One region of the Pseudomonas sp. 1176_21 genome, then DNA from elsewhere that is predicted to be linked to it. Evidence: riboswitches for the same ligand, from Rfam matches in the RefSeq annotation. Region 1 holds a riboswitch; the other holds the start of a gene.

Region 1 (4,241 bases):
GATTTCGAACGCGCCCCAGCCAACCAGTTGCAGCAGGTTGAGAATGGCCGGCAGCGCCACGCCGTGGCGGCCCAGGCTCAGGCGCAGGGTGCCCATGGCCGACAGGCCGGTGTCGCTGCCGATGACGCCGGCGGCGGCCAGCAGCAGAACGCCGACCAGCGTGCCGAGGGTGATGGCCAGCAACGCGCCGGGCAGGCCCAGGCCGGGGCCGAGCAAGGCGCCGGTCTGCAGCACCATCAGGCCGATGCCGAGGGAGAACCACAGGGAGAACAGGTCCCGCGCGCCGAAGACGCGCTGGCTGTCGGGAATGGGGGAATCGGGGGAGTAGTGGCTGGGTGTGCTCACGATGAAGACTCGGCAGGAAATGTGGGTTGGATGGAAGGCCCTTTCGCGGGTCAAGCCCGCTCCCACGGGGTATCGCTGATCTCTAGGGCAGCGGCATACCTGTGGGAGCGAGCTTGACCCGCGATGCTTTCAGACCTTCTGGTACAACTGGCTGCCTTCCTGGCGGAACCGCTCGGCCTGCTCGCGCATGCCCTCTTCTACCGCCACCTCGACCGGCTGGTTGGCGGCGTATTCACGCACTTCCTGGGTGATCTTCATCGAGCAGAACTTCGGCCCGCACATCGAGCAGAAGTGCGCGACCTTGGCCGAATCCTTGGGCAGGGTCTCGTCGTGGAACGAGCGTGCGGTGTCCGGGTCCAGGCCCAGGTTGAACTGGTCTTCCCAGCGGAACTCGAACCGCGCCTTGCTCAAAGCGTTGTCGCGGATCTGCGCGCCCGGGTGCCCCTTGGCCAGGTCCGCCGCGTGCGCGGCGATCTTGTAGGTGATGATGCCGGTCTTGACGTCGTCCTTGTTCGGCAGCCCCAGGTGCTCCTTGGGCGTCACGTAGCAGAGCATCGCGCAACCGAACCAGCCGATCATCGCCGCACCGATGCCCGAGGTGATGTGGTCGTACCCCGGCGCGATGTCGGTGGTCAGCGGGCCCAGGGTGTAGAACGGCGCCTCGTCGCAGCACTCGAGCTGCTTGTCCATGTTCTCCTTGATCAACTGCATCGGCACGTGGCCGGGGCCTTCGATCATGCACTGCACGTCATGCTTCCAGGCGATCTTGGTCAGCTCGCCCAGGGTCTCCAGCTCGCCGAACTGCGCCGCGTCGTTGGCGTCGGCGATCGAGCCCGGGCGCAGGCCGTCGCCCAGCGAAAAGCTGACGTCGTAGGCCTTCATGATTTCGCAGATTTCGTCGAAATGGGTGTAGAGGAAGTTTTCCTTGTGATGCGCCAGGCACCACTTGGCCATGATCGAGCCGCCGCGGCTGACGATGCCGGTCACGCGCTTGGCGGTCAGCGGCACGTAGCGCAGCAGCACGCCGGCATGGATGGTGAAGTAGTCCACGCCCTGCTCGGCCTGTTCGATCAGCGTGTCGCGAAACAGCTCCCAGGTCAGATCCTCGGCCACGCCGTTGACCTTCTCCAGTGCCTGGTAGATCGGCACCGTACCGATCGGCACCGGCGAGTTGCGGATGATCCACTCGCGGGTTTCATGGATGTGCTTGCCGGTGGACAGGTCCATTACCGTGTCCGAGCCCCAGCGGATGCCCCAGGTCAGCTTGGCCACTTCTTCCTCGATGGAGGAGCCCAGCGCGCTGTTGCCGATGTTGCCGTTGACCTTCACCAGGAAATTGCGGCCGATGATCATCGGCTCCAGCTCCACATGGTTGATGTTGGCCGGAATGATCGCGCGGCCGCGAGCGACTTCCTCGCGTACGAATTCGGCGGTGATCTCCTTGGGGATGCTTGCGCCGAAGCTGTGCCCGGCGTGCTGCTGGTCGAGCAGGCCGGCGGCGCGGGCCTCCTGCAGCTTCATGTTCTCGCGGATGGCCACGTACTCCATCTCGGCGGTGATGATGCCCTGGCGCGCGTAGTGCATCTGGCTGACGTTGACGCCGGCCTTGGCCCGGCGCGGGTTGCGCACGTGGGCAAAGCGCAGCTTGGTCAGTTCCACGTCGTTCAGGCGCATCTGGCCGAAACTGGAGGACAGCCCGGCCAGGCGCTCGGTGTCGCCACGCGCGTCGATCCAGGCCGAGCGCACATCGCCCAGGCCCTTGCGCACGTCGATCTGCACGGTGGGGTCGGTGTAGGGGCCGGAGGTGTCGTACACCAGCACCGGCGCGTTGGCTTCGCCGCCGAAATCGGTGGGGGTGTCGTCCAGGCTGATTTCGCGCATCGGCACCTGGATATCGGGGCGCGAGCCCTGCACGTAGATCTTGCGCGAACGGGTGAACGGCTGCACGGACTGCTCGTCGACCTTGGCCGATTCACTCAGGTGCGCGGGGTATTTTTGTTTTTGGCTCATCACAGGCTCTCCAGACGGGTTGGCAGTCGGAGTGAACCTGAAAGGCACGGGCGCACCAGGGCTGGTGCTGTGCCGAAAACGGAAGATGCCACACCAGCCAAAAAGCTGAAATGACAATCCCGCAGCCGACACAAGAGGGCTCGCGGGAGACGAGCAATCTTGTTCCCTACGCAGGCGCTAACCTGATCAGGTTCAACGGGATCCGGAATTATCCGATCTCAGCCTCAACGCAAGGCACCCCGACAAGAACGCGCCCAGCATAGACCGGTGCGACGCGAAACGCCAACAGTCCAAGCACAAGCATGATAAAAGGCGCAAATAGCGGATTGTTGCAAAATGCCTGCGCAACTACACTCATCGGTTCAGAAATACTCAACCGTTCAAGGACTGCCCTATGCTGCGCAAACTTTCACTGGCCCTCGCCGTGTCGTGTGCTACCAACGGAATGGCCTGGGCAGCAGAACCGCCCCTGTCGGTACGCACCGATCTGGTCAGCGTGTATCAGGAAGCGGTGAACAACAACGCCGACCTGGCCGCTGCCCGCGCCGACTACGGCGCCCGCAAGGAAGTGGTGCCCCAGGCCCGTGCCGGCCTGCTGCCCAACCTCTCGGCCGGCGCCGAGATGATGAACAGCCGTACGAAGATCGACCACCCCTCGATCACCGCCAACCGCAGCGGCAACTCCTGGCAGGCCACCCTGGCCCAGCCGATCTTCCGCGCCGACCGCTGGTTCCAGTTGCAGGCAGCCGAAGCGGTGAACGAACAGGCGGCGCTGGAGCTGTCGGCCACCGAACAGAACCTGATTCTGCAAAGTGCCGAGAACTACTTCGCCGTGCTGCGCGCCCAGGACACCCTGGCCTCGACCAAGGCCGAAGAAGCCGCGTTCAAGCGCCAGCTCGACCAGAGCAACGAGCGCTTCGACGTGGGCCTGTCGGACAAGACCGACGTGCTGCAGTCCCAGGCCAGCTACGACACCGCACGCGCCAACCGCATCGTCGCGCAGCGCCAGGTGGACGACGCCTTCGAGGCACTGGTGACCCTGACCAACCGCGACTACAACTCGGTGCAGGGCATCGTGCACACCCTGCCGGTGCAGGTACCCACGCCCAATGACGCCAAGGCCTGGGTAGAAACCGCCGCAAAGCAGAACCTGAACCTGCAGGCCACCAACTACGCGGTCAACGCGGCCGAGGAAACCCTGCGCCAGCGCAAGGCCGGGCACGCGCCGACGGTGGACGCGGTGGCGCGCTACCAGAAGGGTGACAACGACAGCCTGGGCTTCAGCAACCCCAACCTGACGGGCCAGAACTACCGCGGCGACGTGGAGCAGACCAGCATCGGCCTGCAGCTGAACATCCCGATCTACAGTGGCGGGCTGACCAGCTCGCAGGTGCGCGAGGCGTACCAGCGCCTGAGCCAGAGCGAACAGCAGCGCGAGAGCCTGCGTCGCCAGGTGGTGGAAAACACCCGCAACCTGCACCGCGCGGTGAACACCGACGTGGAGCAGGTGCAGGCGCGCAAGCAGTCGATCATTTCCAACCAGAGTGCGCTGGAAGCGACCGAAATCGGTTACCAGGTGGGTACGCGCAACATCGTCGACGTGCTGGATGCACAGCGCCAGCTGTACACCTCGGTGCGCGACTACAACAACACCCGGTATGACTACATCCTCGACAACCTGCGCCTGAAGCAGGCCGCCGGGACCTTGAGCCCGCAAGACCTGAATGACCTGGGTCGCTACCTCAAGCCCGACTACAACCCGGACAAGGACTTCCTGCCGCCGGACCTGGCCAAGGCGGCGCAAGCCAATTTCGAAAGGCCCTGAAACAGCTTCGCCGGCAAGGCCGGCTCCTACAGGTGTTGCGCACCCCGTGTAGGAGCCGGCC
Region 2 (4,241 bases), on a different contig from region 1:
GGTACATCGCGCCATCGGTGGAGTGGGTGTCGGCGAAGAAGCTCAGCTCGTAGGTGTTGAACACCCAGGCCACGTTGCGGATCTCGGCGCTGTCGAGCTTGGTGAAATCGCGGTTCAGGTTGAGGTTGCGCCCGTTCACGCGCCAGCCACTCTGGCGGGGGCCGTTCTGGTTGATTCGGCCATAGGCGCTGCGGCGGATATCGCCGTCCACGTTGACACTGGGGATGAACAGGATGTTGACCTTCTGCAGCAGGCCGGCCAGCGGCTTGCTGCCGATGGTCATGTCGCGCAGCAGCATGAACATCGCGTCCTTGCCGTTGGACTCGCCGGGGTGGATACCGGCCTCGATAAAGAGCGTCGGCTTGCCCGAACGCTTGAGCGCGGCGGGTGACTTGTCGGCCTCCAGCGAGGCCACCACCAGCAGCATCGGGTGGCCCTCGGCGCTTTTCTCCGGCAGCTCGCTGAGCACGATGGCGCCATTGGCGGCGGATGCCAGTTGCTGAAGGTAGTCGCGGGTTTGCGCGTAGGTGCTGGTGTCGGCAAAGCCGGTGGCTTCGGCCACGGTGGTCAGGGGGTTGCCGGCGGGCGCGATATAGCGGGTACTGGTGAGGGTCTGCTCGAACATTGCCGGCAGAATGCGTTGCTTGGCGGCCTCGGGGTAGCCGCTGTCATCGATATAGGCCGGGGCGCCGGGCAAGGCCGCAAGGGCGGGCAGGCTGCCGAGCAGCAGCAAGGTGGCCAGCAGGGGCTGCGGGTGCAGGTCGTTCATGATGGGTCCTTATCATGCGTAAGCAGGCAACCTTAGCTGATAAGGGGCAATGTCACCGCGATGGGATGCCGGCGAAGCGCCGCGCGAGCGGCGCTCGGTGCCGGGAGCGCCGTTGCGCCACGCCGTTCTACCGCGCCGCCAACCCCATCTGCCAGAAATCCGCCTCCAGCCGCGACGCCTGGGCAAAGATCGCCACCAGCTCGGTGAAGCGCTGCTCGGTCATGCTGCGCGCCGCCAGTTCGTCCAGGTGCAGGCGCGCTGCAGCAGCCACGCCCTGATACCCCTCCCCGGCATACTCGCCAATCCACTCGCGGTACGGATGATCACCCAGCGCCGCCACCCCGTCGGGGCTCAGCGCCCGGCCGATCTCGGCGTAGCCGATCACACAGGGCGACAGCGCCACATGCAGGTCCAGCAAGTCGCCCGCCGCGCCGCAATCGAGCACGAAGCGCGTATAGGCCACGGTGGCCTGGTGCTCCGGCGCGGCCTCGATGTCAGCCTTGGACAAGCCCCAGCGCGCGCACAGGCGTACATGCAGGTCGGTCTCGTCCAGAATCGCAGCAAGCCCCGCCTGGGCGGCACGGATGTCCGAAGGCCGGCGGCTCTTGTACGCGGCCAGCGCCCAGGCCCGCGCGAACTGGATCAGGAACAGGTAATCCTGCACCAGGTAGGTACGAAACGCCGTTTCGGGCAAGCTGCCCTGGCCCATCTGGCGCACGAAGCTGTGGTCCACGTAACTGGCCCACTCGGTCGGTGCAGCAGCTTTCAAACGGTCGAAAATATCCATCGTTCACTCCCCCTGTGGGTACACGGCATCGAAAAACTCAAGCTCCAGCGCCACGGCACGCAAGAAGAAATCGGTGCTCAGCGCCTCTTCCTGGGGGCCCACACGGTCGAGTTCGGCGCCCAGGAACGCAACGAAGTCGGCGAAGGCCGGGTTGTCGTGCAAGGTGATCCACTCGGCGTGCACGAAGTTGTCCGGCAGCGGCCTGGGCGCCTTGAGCGCCCAGTCCAGGTACAGGCCCTCGGCCACGTTGAGCACCGCCAGCACCGCCGCATAGGATCGGGTGGCCGCCGCCTGGCGCATGATCGCCTTGAAGCCGGCCGTGGGCTGTGTGTCGGCCGGCGCGGTACGTTGCGCCTCGCTCACGCCCAGTGCCTCAAAGGCGCGCAGGAAATAGGTGTTTTCATCGCTGGCGATCATGCCGGCGAAACGCGCCAGGCGCAGGCGCGCATCGAAGGTGTCGGCGGTGGCAATGGCCGCGCCGAGCAGGGTCAGGAAGCTGTCGATGAAGCGATGGTCCTGCACCAGGTAACGCACCATCACCGGGTCCGGCAGGCTGCCGTCGCACAGCTGGGTGACGAAACGGTGGCCGACGGCGGCCGACCAGGTGGGTTCGCTTTGTTTGCGCAGGTGTTCGGTGAAACGTGGGGCAGTCATGGAGCGGCCTCGCAGTGAGACCGGCAAAGAAGGCAGGCGCTAGATCCCATCCCTTCGCCGGCATGATCCGGATCAGGTTCGAAGGGTCACCGCGCTGCAGATGCCAGCGGTTTCTCAGCCCGTTGCCGGGGCTCCCCTTGGTGCGCACACTGTATACAGCGATGTGGGCAATGTGCAATGCGCAGGCACCGCATCGATGCCATCGCGGGTCAAGCCCGCTCCCACAGGAGCTGGTGCCGTCCTTGTGGGAGCGGGCTTGACCCGCGATAGGCATTCACACCGAAACCGGTTTCAACATCCCCCGCTCGACAATGAACCCGATCACCGCCTGCAAACCCTGCCCCGTCTTCAGGTTGCTGAACGTCCACGGCCGCTCGGGCCGCATGCGCCGGGTGTCCTTTTCCATCACCTCCAGCGACGCACCCACATAGGGCGCCAGGTCGATCTTGTTGATCACCAGAAAATCCGACTTGGTGATCCCCGGCCCGCCCTTGCGCGGGATCTTCTCGCCTTCGGCCACGTCGATCACGTAGATCGTCAGGTCGGCCAGCTCCGGGCTGAAGGTGGCACTCAGGTTGTCACCGCCACTCTCGACGAAGATCACTTCCAGGTTGCCGAACTTGCGCGCCAGATCCTCCACCGCCGCCAGGTTCATCGAGGCATCTTCACGGATCGCGGTATGCGGGCAGCCGCCGGTCTCCACGCCGACGATGCGCTCGGGTTCGAGCGCGCCGGCTTCGGTAAGGATGCGCTGGTCTTCCTTGGTGTAGATGTCGTTGGTGACCACGGCAATCTGGTAGTCATCGCGCATGGCCTTGCACAGCGCTTCGAGCAGCGCGGTCTTGCCGGAGCCGACCGGGCCGCCGACACCGACGCGCAGGGGTTGCTGGTAGCTTTGCATGGCAGTTTCCTCAGGATCGGAACAATCGGGTGTATTGGGTTTCATGGCGGGCAGAGGCAATCGCCAGCAACGGCAGGCCGCCGCCCAGGTGTTCATCAGGTACGTCCAGCGCCCACTCCAGTACCGCAGGCAGCTCCTCGCACAACTCGCGCAGCAGGGTCTGGGCCGCCTGCTGACCGAACGGCACCAGCTTGACCCCGGCCATCACCGCCCCTTCCAGCCAGGCAAAGCCATGCCCCAGGGCCAGCTCACGCAGCGGGATCTGCCAGTGCACGGCCAGCCAGGCCATGCCGCCCAGCTGGCTCAGCTCGACGCTGCTGCGCCAGGCCGGCGCCTGACACAGCTGCCAGCCATCGAGCAGGCGCGCCAGGGCCTTGCCACGCTGGCGTTCCTCCAGGCGCAGCTCGGCGGTTTCGCGGTTGGCCAGCAAAAAGCTGCTCCAGTGGGCGAACGCATCGGCATCTTGCGCGCGGCACGCGCTGTACAGCCGTTGCAGCAGCGGCCAGTCGAGGTGGCCGAGGGTGTCGTGCAACTGCTCGCGCTGCCAGGCGCCAAAGCCGTCGGCCCCCGTCACCCAGCCCGCCTCCACCGCCCACTCCAACCCCTGGGAATAGGTGAAGCCCCCCACCGGCAGGTTGGCGCTGACCAGCTGCAGCAGGCGCAGCAACTGCAGGTTGGCGCTCATCAGCCGGCCAGCACCAGGGCGGCACCGGCCAGCAGGCCGCCGCCACAGGCCTTCTGCAGCCCAGGGTGACGGCGCAACAGGCGCCCGGCGCCATAGCCTGCCAGCAGCAACAGGCCGCTGACCGCGACAAAGCCTGCGCTGAACACCCAGAACGCGCCCGGGCTGGCTTCGACGCCGTGGGCCCAGCCGTGAAACAGCGCGAACACCGGCATGACCAGCGCCAGCAGCACCTGGCGGCTGGGCAGCAGCAGCGCCGCGGCGGCCACCAGCAGCGAGCCGATGATCATGCTCTCCATGCCGATCACGCCCCCGAACAGATGGCCCATCAGCGCGCCGCCGAACATCGCCGCCAGCGTGGCCAGCGGCAGCGCCAGGGTGCGCCCGGTCAGGGCGGCCAGCACCCCGGTGCCCAGCAGCATCAGCAGGTGGTCAAGCCCGGTGAGCG

The links. Region 1 has a riboswitch for thiamine pyrophosphate ahead of thiC (phosphomethylpyrimidine synthase ThiC). Riboswitches for the same ligand answer to the same signal wherever they lie in the genome.
Region 2: it holds a riboswitch for thiamine pyrophosphate, as region 1 does, so the genes downstream of both, FW760_RS02905 (TenA family protein) here and thiC (phosphomethylpyrimidine synthase ThiC) in region 1, are expected to answer to the same signal.

Annotation. Positions count from the first base shown of each region.
Region 1 covers NZ_VXCV01000005.1:346,753-350,993, reverse strand. Annotated here, with positions in the region: gene cytX (putative hydroxymethylpyrimidine transporter CytX) at 1-345, opposite strand, end outside; gene thiC (phosphomethylpyrimidine synthase ThiC) at 475-2,355, opposite strand; TPP riboswitch at 2,502-2,607, opposite strand; gene FW760_RS14880 (TolC family outer membrane protein) at 2,750-4,180, shown strand.
Region 2 covers NZ_VXCV01000001.1:575,856-580,096, reverse strand. Annotated here, with positions in the region: gene FW760_RS02915 (M14 family metallopeptidase) at 1-769, opposite strand, end outside; gene FW760_RS02910 (TenA family protein) at 897-1,556, opposite strand; gene FW760_RS02905 (TenA family protein) at 1,560-2,210, opposite strand; TPP riboswitch at 2,243-2,358, opposite strand; gene ureG (urease accessory protein UreG) at 2,485-3,111, opposite strand; gene FW760_RS02895 (urease accessory protein UreF) at 3,122-3,796, opposite strand; gene FW760_RS02890 (HupE/UreJ family protein) at 3,796-4,241, opposite strand, start outside.